Regions from separate parts of the Listeria rocourtiae subsp. hofi genome, predicted to be linked through region 1. Evidence: riboswitches for the same ligand, from Rfam matches in the RefSeq annotation. Region 1 holds a riboswitch; the other holds the start of a gene.

Region 1 (5,972 bases):
TAATACGACGGACGGTAATGGAATTAGACTATTCGCAAAATATGGTGGCTCTAACAGTTCCCTACATCCTGGGTTCTCTATCGGGTTAGTAGCTGAGAAACCGACAGAAATGGCATTGCAACACCAAATTGGCGATATTTTATTCTATGTTGAGGATCATGACTATTGGTACTTTAAAGACCATGATTGGATTATTGATTACAATCCGAAGAGCGAAGAAGTATCGTTCAAGTTCTTTGAGAAAGTAAAATAACTAAATGCGTGAGACGAAACTAAAAATAAGCAGATAAAATAAAGTAAGAGTCTTTGTATAAAACCATGTAAGAAAATGGTGCATATAAAGATTCTTGCTTATTTTCATTTTCGGGTCGTGTTTTATCTTTCCTAATCTCCCAACTTCTCGACAAAGTATTTACTCAGAGGGACGATTCTGCTATGCTAAAGTGTAGTGAATTGGGGAGTTGAGATTTTGAAAAAATTAGCAAAATGGAGCATTATTTTAGTCCTATTTATTGCTGGATGCTCGAATGGCACACAAACATCGAGCGTTACAGAAAACACACTAGAAGGCGCGAAATTTACCTTCTTTGATGTCGGGCAAGGGGATAGCACGCTTATTCAAGCGGACGATGGTACAACCGTTTTGATTGATACGGGGAGACATGACGATAATCGTATTTTGACGTATCTTGAAAAGGCGAATATCACCAAAATTGATTTGTTGTTATTGACGCACCCGCACTCAGATCATATCGGTAATGCGGATAAAGTAATCAAACAATATAAACCAAAAGAAATTTGGATGGATGGCCTCGTTTTTAATAGTTCCATTTATGAGCGCGTAATCGATGCTGCGCTAGCATCAGATGCTAAGTATAAAGAACCAAGGCGCGGTGAAAAAGCCACATTCGGCCCATTTGGAATTCAAGTTTTGAGCCCGGATAAACTTTCGGATAACGCAAACAATGACTCTATTGCGATTCGTTTAACGTACAAAGATATTGCCGCTATTTTTACTGGTGATGCTGAGAAATCGCGTGAGCGGGAAATGGTGGATAGCGGTCTTGATTTAGACGCGCAGATTCTTGATTTAGGCCACCACGGTTCGTCTACATCGAATCAACCTTATTTTTTAGATGCGGTCAAACCGGAAGTCGCGGTTTATTCTGCTGAGAAGGGCAATTCCTATGGGCATCCACATCGCGAAGTCATCCAATGGCTTAAAGATCGTGATATCAAGACATATGGAACTGATGTTGAAGGAACGGTAACAATTGAAACGGATGGCAAGCAAATTCATGTGGCAACAGAAAAATCAGGCACGCCACAACCAGGGAGCAATAATGGAAAACAAACAGCAGAAGAACCAGGAACATCAATTCCAGTACCTGAAACAATTAATATTAACACAGCAAACGCAGAAGAGTTACAATACCTTCCGAGTGTTGGGCCTGTATTAGCAGATAAGATTATTGCGGAAAGGCCGTACCGAACAATTGATGACCTGAAGAAAATAAACGGAATAGGCGATGGCATTGTTCGTCAAATTAAAGAACAAGGCAAAGCAACCGTAAAGTAGGTGAACCATGCGTAAAAAAGCAATTTTAGACCGTATCGAGGATGGGAAAGCCATTTTTCTTCTTGAGCCGGATCAGCAAATTTGGACCATCCCGCAAACGAAGTTACCTAACAATATTCATGAAGGTAGTTCCGTCCTCATCGAAGGAATGCAAATAACGCTAGATGTAAAAACAACCGCTGAAAATAAAGCGCGAATCGCGTCGAAATTAGAACAATTGCGCAACAAAAACAAATAACTTTTCCAAAAGTAGTTGACAGTATCCGAAATAAACGATATAGTTATAAAAAATAAATAACGACTTACACATTTTATCCAGAGAGGTGGAGGGATTTGGCCCTACGAAACCTCGGCAACAGATCATTTTTGATACTGTGCCAATTCCAACAAGCATTTCATTTTGCTTGGTAGATAAGATGAGACGACGAAGACTGCATTAATATGACTGTATAATTATTCGGTACATAGATGTTTGGACTAGGATCTCCTCTTATTCACTTAAGGGGAGATTTTTTTGTGTTAAGGCAACAAAGGGAGTGAATAGGATGATTGAATTCAAAAATGTAACAAAAACCTTCAAAAGTGGAGGCAAAGAAGTAACCGCATTAGAAGGTGTTAGCTTGACGATTGAAAAAGGCGACATATTTGGTGTTGTCGGTTTCAGTGGTGCTGGGAAAAGTACGTTGATTCGCACTGTGAATTTGCTTGAACGCCCCACAAAAGGCTCTGTAACTGTAGCAAGAACGGATTTAACGACATTGAAGCCTAAAGAACTTCGAGCAGAGCGAAAAAAGATTGGCATGATTTTTCAGCATTTTAATTTATTAAATTCCAAAACGGTTTTCGATAACATCGCGATACCACTAGCACTGATTCATACAAATCGAAAAGAACGAGAAAAAAGGGTACTGGAGTTGCTTCATTTTGTTGGCTTAGCAGATAAAGCAAAAAACTATCCCGATCAATTATCAGGTGGACAAAAGCAGCGTATTGGAATTGCACGAGCGCTCGCGACAAACCCAGATGTATTATTATGTGATGAGGCAACAAGCGCGCTAGATCCGGAAACAACAGGCGCGATTCTTGAACTGCTGCAAAAAATCAATAAAGAATACAATATTACAATCCTGCTTATCACGCATGAAATGTCGGTGATTCGTGAAATTTGTAATCGAGTAGCGGTTATGGAAGGTGGTCAAGTTATTGAAGAAGGCAAAGTATTCGATATTTTCTCAAATCCGCAGTCTCAAACTGCAAAAAACTTTGTCAAAACAGTTATCAATGACGACATCCCGGCGAGCGCTTGGAAGCTGATTCAGACCCATAATGCGACTGTTTGGAAATTTACATTTGTGGGTGAATCCTCAGGAAATCCACTACTCTCTAATATTGCGAAACAATTCGACGTCAATGTCAGCGTTTTAAGTGGGAATATTTCTGAAATTCAATCAATCGCTTTTGGTTATATGATTGTAGAAGTTACGGGTGAGGCTGAGGAAATAGCGAGAGCATTCGCCTATGCAACAACACAAAATGTCAAATTAGAGGAGGTTGGAGCAAATGGAAGTAACGTCTGAACAATTAAGCACAGCATTTATTGAAACGCTCTATATGGTTACTTGGTCGCTCTTGTTTGCCTGCCTTATTGGTATTCCACTTGGGGTTCTACTCGTTGTCACCCGAAAAGGTCATATTTTGCAAAATACGCTAATCTTTAATATTTTGAATCCGATTATTAATATTTTGCGTTCTGTCCCGTTCATCATTCTACTAGTGGCATTGATTCCTGTCACCCGCTTTATCGTTGATTCAAGCATTGGCGTCAAAGCAGCGATTGTCCCACTTGTTTTCTATGCTGGGCCTTATATTGCAAGACTTGTTGAAAACTCGCTTTTAGAGGTGGATCAGGGAATTATCGAGGCAGCTCAAGCAATGGGCGCAAATGCTTGGCAAATTATCTGGCGCTTTATGCTACCAGAAGGACTGAGCTCACTAGTTTTAACACTAACTACTGCGACAATTGGACTTGTAGGCGCTACTGCAATGGCGGGGGTTGTTGGAGCTGGCGGAATTGGGAACTTGGCGATTACCTATGGATATCAGCGTTATGATAACATTACGATGCTTGTTACAGTTATTATTTTGGTCGTTATTGTCCAGAGTGTTCAGTCTTTAGGGAACTTCATTTCTCGCAAAATTCGTCGCCGCTAGTGCCGGCGACGGCGAGAAAGGCTCATCTTCGCCGTTAAAGCCTGTGCTACGGTGCTCATGTACAGGTCGTACATTCCGCTCGTTGCTCGGATTTGCCTAGAATCTAAGCCTTTCTCGCCACCGCCTCGTTTGGTTGCTTAGTCAAAAAAGACTAGAAAATACGATTTTAAAGAATATAATAAATAAAACAAATAAAAATAAGGGAGTTTTTTGGATGAAGAAATTAATTTTAGTTTTAACGTTGGTATTGTTGGCTATTGTTGCTACTGCTTGTGGTGGTGGGGATGAGAAGGCTAGTGGAGATGAGAAGAACTTGGTGATTGGTGTCAGCGCTGGGGATCGTACATGGCCTGAAATTAAACGGATTGCTGCAAAAGACGGTATTACTATCGAATTGAAAGAGTTTAGCGACTATGTCTTGCCAAACCGCGCGCTTGCCGATGGAGACTTAGATGCGAATGCATTTCAAACAATTGCCTATTTTGACTCTTTTATTAAAGAGAATAAGTTAGATCTTGAGCCACTTGCTTCAACAGTGATTGCTCCAATGGGCGTGTATTCGAATAAAGTAAAAGACATTAAGGATATTAAAAACGGTGCAACTATTGCTGTTCCTGACGATATTACGAACTACGGTCGTGCGTTGCTGTTGCTACAAGAGGCTGGACTTATTAAATTGGTTGATGATTTTGACGGTAACGGTTCACCAGAAGCAATTAAAGAAAATCCAAAAAAGTTGGATATTAAGCCAATGGTTGCTGGTCAAATTCCGCGTGCATTAGATGATGTGGATGCTGCGACAATCAATAATGGCGTTGCTGTTGAGGCGAAACTTAATCCATTGAAAGATTCCATTTTCCTAGAGTCAGATACAGCGAAACCTTACATTAATATCATTGCTGTGCGTAAAGGTGATACAAATCGTGAAGCTTTGAAGAGAATTGTGGAAATTTATCACTCAGATGAAATGAAGAAATTTATTGAAAAAACATATAAGGGAAGCTCTATTCCGGCATTCATCCCGCTTGATGAGTTAGAAACCTACAAGGAAACTTGGTCTAAAAAATAAATTTGAAATAAGGAGGCGTTGCACATGGTACAAGCGAAACTGACATTGTCTGAGGTCATTGAAACAAATATTGATGCGAACCAAGACTTCTATATTGGTGTAAGTCACGATATTCATGATAATCCTGAAATCGGCAACGAAGAATTTTATGCAAGTGAAAAATTGGCAACGATTCTTAAAAAAGCTGGTTTCACGGTTGAGCTAGATGTAGCAGGGCACAAAACGGCTTTCCTCGCTCGAAAAAAAGCAGCTAAACAAGGCGCAACGGTTGCGTTTTTAGCAGAATATGATGCTTTACCTGGGCTTGGTCATGCATGTGGGCACAATATCATCGGTACGACAAGTGTGGCCGCTGCCATCGCGCTTGCAGAAGTTATTGAGGATATCGGCGGGGAGGTAGTTGTACTCGGGACACCAGCAGAAGAAGGTGGGCCAAACGGAAGTGCTAAAGGAAGTTTTGTGAAGCATGACCTTCTAAAAGGGATTGATGCTGCACTTATGATTCATCCTTCCAGTGATTCCGCGTTGACAACACCATCGCTTGCTGTAGACGTATTGGAATTCGAGTTTTTTGGCAAACCTGCACATTCAGCAGCAAACCCAGAGGACGGGATCAATGCTCTGGACGGCTTAATTCAGTTTTATAATGGTGTAAATGCTTTACGCCAGCATGTGACCCCAGATGTACGGATTCACGGCATTATTCTAGATGGAGGACAAGCACCTAATATTGTTCCGGATTATGCTCGTGCCCGCTTTTTCACACGTGCTGATAAACGTCGTCGTCTTGATGAAATCACTAAACGCGTGGTTCAGGTTGCAGAAGGTGCCGCGATTCAAACGGGTACTGCTTTCAAAGTAACGAATATCCAAAATGGTGTCGATGATTTCTTAATTAACAAGCAGTTTAATCGCCTATTCGCCCGTATCGCTGAGCAGCTAGATGAACCACTTATTGCAGATAGTCGCGGTATTGGTTCAACAGATGCAGGAAACATTAGCCAAGTTATTCCAACCATTCATCCGTATATCAAAATTGGCTCCAGCGATCTTGTCGGTCATACTGTAGAATTTCGCGAAGCCGCTAAATCGGTTGCTGGTGATGAAGCGCTA
Region 2 (5,972 bases), on a different contig from region 1:
CAAAGTTAATCCAGTCGATAACGCTGAAAAGCCAGCAATTGTTCAAACTGTCAAAAAAGCCCCAGTTAAACCTATTGCAGCACCTGCACCAGTGAAAGCAACAACATTAAAAGAACTACCGAAAACAGGAGACAATAGTTCTACTGGTTTGGTATTTGCAGGTTTCCTAGTTTCTGGGCTAGCTGTAGCACTTCTTAGAAAACGTGGATAATTGAATAAAAATTGGTGGGGAATTTACTTCCCTGCCTTTTCTTTTTATCCAACTCTTCACTTATTGTTTCAAAGTTTCATCTTTCTGATAACCTTAGTCCAAATAAAGAAGGCAAAAAATCCAGTCATTGGGATTTTTTTGCCTTTTAATAGTTACATCTATCTTATTTCAGTTTACCAACGAAGAAGAATGTTGCAATGCAGTTGATTCCTTGGACGATAAAAAATGTTCCAACAAGAATAACAATACCGATTGCTCCAACGATTGGATTGAATAGGGAGATGAATCCTAGAATAATTCCTAAAATACCTAGTGTTAACAACCAGCCCCACCCTTGTGCGCCTTCATTTTTAGCAGCAAATGCTCCGATTGTACGCATAATTCCGGCGAATAGAACCCACATACCGAAAACGAGAACGAGTGTGACCGTTCCTTCTAACTGGTCGGCTAATAGCAGGATTCCTAGTAATACGGATAAAATGCCTTCTGCTAATATCCAGCCTGATACTTTTTGTCCGCTACGGTTAGAGAAATATTGGATAATTTGGAACATTCCAAGAATTAACATCAATATTCCGATAAATAATGTGAATGATAGTAGAGAAATTCCTGGGTGAGCAACAAACCAGATTCCTAAACAAATCATTGCGATACCAGCAAGCAATACCAGTATACGTGTAAATGTTTTCATGATATGTAACACTTCCTTTTTTATGATTAGAACTTTTAGGCTCTGTTGCTTATATTACCCTACTTCTATTGATTAAAACACTAATTGTATTGAATAATATTTTATGAATTATGTTTTTAGTCACATTTGGATGATAAAATTAAAATGCAAGCGTAATTTTGATATTTTTTAGTAACTTTTGGAGCGTTACTTAGGAAGATGGCGCTTAAAAAATTCATAATTTGATTGAAGCTCTCTTATGTTAGAAAAATCTGTCTATTATCTTGACAACAGGGCCCAAATCAGTGTATGATAGAACCAATTTAATACGCTTCTTATCAAGAAAGGTGGAGGGACTGGCCCTGTGAAACCTTAGCAACCGGACGTTTGATCACGGTGCTAATTCCAGCAATTTTTGCGAAGATAAGCTGTTGATTGTAGAATCGTTGTTTATTCAACCTCTCCATCTTGACGCTTACTTAGCTCTTGATAGAGAGGTTTTTGTTTGGACTATTTTAAAGAGAGAACAGGTGATTGCATGGGAACGCTTAGACAAATGGAGCTTTTTAAGGAAATACCGTTGACGCTTGAAAATGGGGAGACGATTGGACCAATTGTGGTTGGCTTTGAGACATATGGAGAACTTTCTTTAGCGAAGGATAATTGCATTTTGCTAGAGCATGCTTTGACTGGGACGGCTCACGCGGCAAAACATTTTGGCGATGATGTTGCCGGTTGGTGGGATGATTTTATTGGTGCTGGAAAAACGATTGATCCGGTTGACTATTTTATTGTTTGTACGAATGTGTTTGGGGGCTGTAGTGGAACAACAGGGCCATCTTCTGTAAATCCGAAAACTGGCGCGGAATATCGATTGCATTTTCCAGGTTTTACGATTAAGGATATTATTAAGGTGCAAAAGGAATTATTGGATGCGCTCGGAGTTGTGCATGTCGTTTCGGTAATCGGTGGCTCGATGGGTGGGATGCAGGCAACGCAATGGGCGATTGATTATCCAACAATAACGGGCAGTGTGATAAATTTAGCCTCTCCCTTGGCAGCAAGTCCAGAGGCGATTGGATATAACTTGATTATGCGGATGGCGATTTTGAATGACCCTGATTTTAATGGTGGGGATTATGTTGGGCAACCTGAGGGGGGGCTAGCAACGGCACGGATGGTCGGAATGATGACGTATCGCACAAGTGAATTGTTTTCGAAACGATTTGAGCGATTTACAGTAGCTGATTCTTCCCCTGGCGCTTTTTCGAAAGAGCATTTCCAAGTGGAGTCTTATTTGCAATATCAAGGGGATTCTTTTGTAGAGCGTTTCGATGCGAATAGTTATTTGTATTTGACAAAAGCGATTGATTTGTTTGATGTGACGGTGAACGGCGTGGATGAAAAACCACTGTTTGCAGGTATTCAGATTCCGTATTTGCTAGTAGGTGTGACGAGCGATCAGTTGTTTCGAATTCATGATTTGCGCCGAGATTATGAACTGATGAAGGAATGGGATGTACCAGTGACGTATTATGAAGTGGATTCAGATTATGGACATGATGCTTTTTTGGTCGAAGTAGAGAAATTTCACCCGCTAATTAGTACTTTTTTGACGCAACATTCGATGATAGAATTGAAAAAATAAAACTGGGATAAAACTCATTATCATATAAAATAAGCGAGATATCATCAATCTTTTTTCGAGTAGGATGTGAATCTTGCTTGACAAAAAATCGAGCGAAAGCGTTTATATTCAGGGGATTTCCTAAAGAGCTAACCGTTCTCTTAATTCACGCTTAGATTAGGACTATACATGATGACTGAAAACGCTCGCAACAGAGCCACTAGATCGTTCTCCATTCCTGTCTATCTAAGCATCCTGAAAGAATGCCTACTCGCGATGCAAATAGGCATATTGTGGCTGTAGCGTATCACTTATTCGAACAGCCACAACAATGCGAGCTCTTTTCCAGACTCTTTTATACCAAATTTATTTTCGTATAACCGATATCCAAATCTCACATTCATAGTCATCTGCTCTATTATCTCCGAACCCGTAAACTTCCATCTGAGGTCCTGGTCCTTGTTCGTATTTACTATTTGGCAACCACTCCGTATAGATTTTTTGCCATGTTTGCTGAATTGCATCTGGTAATGAACCTATCGATTGAAACACAGCCCACTGTAGCCCTGGAACTTCCAATTTCCCTATACTACTAGGTAATTCTTCGGTGCTCTCCACTGCAATCCAATAATCCATTTCCTGTTTTAGCGCTTGCTCCTCAGATATGCTACAAATCCCCATATATTTCGTAATCTCTCCATTTCCAAGCTCCTTCAATCGTCCCATTATCCCCTCCGACCAAGATTCTTCCCAAAATTTAGGTATATCAATTAAGTTTTGTCCTTCTTTAAATGAAAAGACTTTTTTGATACCAACAACCTGAAACTCTTCGCGCTTAACAATTTTATAATCCATATCTCCATCCCTTTTCAAAATTTGACTTCTATTTACGTACCTCAAATATACCCTTTTTTCAAACAAAAATTCTTTCCAATACTTGTACCACAAAAAATGCACAAAAATAGAAAAAGAAGTGAGAGACTTTGTTCCTCACTAAAGCTATCATTAAAATATACCAAAATACAAGGAGGACTTTCTATTATTATGAAAAAGTACAGGCTTCTCTTTATTGCACTATTCCTTTTCATGGTGTTGCCTATACTAAGCACGCCAAGCAACGCGGAAGCATCAACGCCAAATTTCACGTCAAGCATTCCGAGTACTGATTACATTGTATTGGAAATTACAGGATCCGCCGCAACTGGAGACCAAGTGTTAAATCACTTGAAAAATATGGATTTGCAAGGGAATAAAATAAAACGGCTGAAAATAATTGGCAATATGACAACAGATGGTAATCAAGGTGTGTTTACCCTATCTGATCTTGAAGAACTCGAATTAGATGGAACAACTGATGTCCCTGCCTTCTTAGCTTATCATGCTTCTAATTTAAAAAAATTGACTGACACGAACAATACAATCAGATCAATCGGTATGTATTCTTTTGCCTATAGTGGCCTTGAAGAAGTCGAACTTAATAGTGTCACGACATTGAATACAGGTGCTTTTAGAGAATGCCAATCACTCATCTCATTCAAAAGTTCTACCCTTCAGAACATGAGTAATTGGGTATTTTCCGGTTGTGCATTATTGACTATCTTTGAAGCAGCAAATTTGTCTGGACAATTGGTAAGTTCTTCATTGGAAAACACAAATATTGATACACTTGATTTGCCCAACATAACAGCTGTTTCGCCTTGGACCCCAATAAAAGACCTTAAAAACTTACGTGTGCTAAACTTAAACAGCATTTCAATAGCTCCTAGAAATTTTCTGAGTGCAATTGGTTCTGAGCGGTTAGAATATGTAGCAATTAAAAATGTAACCAATATTGAGCAACCGGATGTATTTGCTACTGGGAACACTAATATCTCCAACCTTTTGATTCATATTTCTGATAAAATAAACTTTGACAGTATTGATGAAACAAGCTTACATGCTAATACTGTTGTTGCCTTTCCAAAAGCCTCCACTGAACAATCCGTAAACGAAGGGGAACCGTTAACCATCTCTGCCTTCGCTTTTAAAACAGCACCAACAACAAATGTCACATTCCAGTGGTTTAAAAATAACCTATTGCTTGCAACAACACCATCATTATTAGTGACCTCAGAGGCACTATCGACACATTCTGGAACAATCACATCTCGCTTCTTTATCAATAATCAACCTACACCAGCTAATTGGCCCAGTTCTGAAGAGCATATCGTCAACATCCTAAGCGCTGGCACGATTGGCTTTGAGGTAGTGAATCCCTTCTTTTCATTTGAAGACTTTGCAATTTCCGATCGTGATACTTTGGTGAAGCGAAAAAACTCTTCTACAGGTATTTTCATACGAGACGAGCGTTTTAATAAAAGCAATTGGGAAGTTCATGCGAAAATCAAAGCTCCTTTAACTGACCTGAATTCAGAAAGAACGCTTGACAGTGCTTTAGTTTACATTAATGAAACAGGCAACAAAACATCGCTAACTAATGAATCCCTTCCAGTCTATAAAAGTAGCTCTAAGAACAATACTACTGAAATTCAGTGGGAGCAAAATCAAGGAATCTTATTAAACATCATAAGCCAACAAGCTTTTGTTGGTCATTTTAGTACGGAGATCCAGTGGGAACTCGTTCTCGCACCATAGAATAATGGGGAGGTATCCTTTCAAAATACTTAGAATAAAGGTAGGTGATGATTGGATAGTCCTACTATACAGGGAAGTTTCGCTTTACTTCTAATCATAGCCAAAGATAGGGTTACCTTCCCGTTTTTAATCACCCTGTACACTTTTCACTAATTTCCTTGGATATAGACGCTTTTACTTGATTTCTGTAAAGCAAGATAAAAATCGTCCTACTCCAATAATGAGTAAGACGATTTTTATCTTGCTTATCGTTTTGTCCTGAGCTGTTTTTAATCTTTATAAATTGATTTCGTTTTATTGAGCCATGCATAACCCAGACCCATTACTAAGCCACCACCAACGTAATTTCCAAGTAAGGCTAAGGATAGGTTCGTTGATACGCTGCTCCAAGTCATGGCGTCTAAGTGACCACCTGAGGCAAAGAATGCTAGCGAGAATGACGAGAAGTTGGCGATAACGTGCTCGAAACCTAGGAAAGCAAAGATGAAAATGATGAATACCATTGCGAAAATTTTTCCTGCATCATCTTTCATCCGCATCGTACAAATAACCGCTGTATTAACGACAATATTTGCGAAAATTGCTTCAATAAAAATCTGTAAAGGTTCTTTTTCGAGTTTACCGGTAACGGCTGTAAATAAGAAATGATCGGCTGGTAACGCGTGGAATGCTGATGTAAGTGACATCAAGTAGCCGGCAAGGATACCACCAATTAAATTGCAAAATATACAAAGAAATAAAATACCTAAAGCTTTGCCAGGTTTAATAATTTTTTGATAAACACCTGTTGTCATGTACATCATATTACTTGTACCGAGCTCGGCATTCAT

What was found. Region 1 has a riboswitch for S-adenosylmethionine ahead of R8925_RS01215 (methionine ABC transporter ATP-binding protein). Riboswitches for the same ligand answer to the same signal wherever they lie in the genome.
Region 2: linked by a shared signal. The riboswitch ahead of metX (homoserine O-acetyltransferase MetX) and the one ahead of R8925_RS01215 (methionine ABC transporter ATP-binding protein) in region 1 are both predicted to bind S-adenosylmethionine.

Annotation. Positions count from the first base shown of each region.
Region 1 covers NZ_CAUYTL010000001.1:233,771-239,742, reverse strand. The annotation lists gene R8925_RS01230 (HesB/YadR/YfhF family protein) at 1-253, shown strand, start outside; gene R8925_RS01225 (MBL fold metallo-hydrolase) at 467-1,579, shown strand; gene R8925_RS01220 (DUF3006 domain-containing protein) at 1,587-1,817, shown strand; SAM riboswitch class I at 1,888-1,997, shown strand; gene R8925_RS01215 (methionine ABC transporter ATP-binding protein) at 2,125-3,156, shown strand; gene R8925_RS01210 (methionine ABC transporter permease) at 3,140-3,790, shown strand; gene R8925_RS01205 (MetQ/NlpA family ABC transporter substrate-binding protein) at 4,005-4,859, shown strand; gene R8925_RS01200 (M20 family metallopeptidase) at 4,884-5,972, shown strand, end outside.
Region 2 covers NZ_CAUYTL010000040.1:1,411-7,382, forward strand. The annotation lists gene R8925_RS13795 (LPXTG cell wall anchor domain-containing protein) at 1-211, shown strand, start outside; gene R8925_RS13800 (HdeD family acid-resistance protein) at 375-902, opposite strand; SAM riboswitch class I at 1,214-1,311, shown strand; gene metX (homoserine O-acetyltransferase MetX) at 1,420-2,529, shown strand; gene R8925_RS13810 (GyrI-like domain-containing protein) at 2,875-3,363, opposite strand; gene R8925_RS13815 (leucine-rich repeat protein) at 3,553-5,142, shown strand; gene R8925_RS13820 (formate/nitrite transporter family protein) at 5,412-5,972, opposite strand, start outside.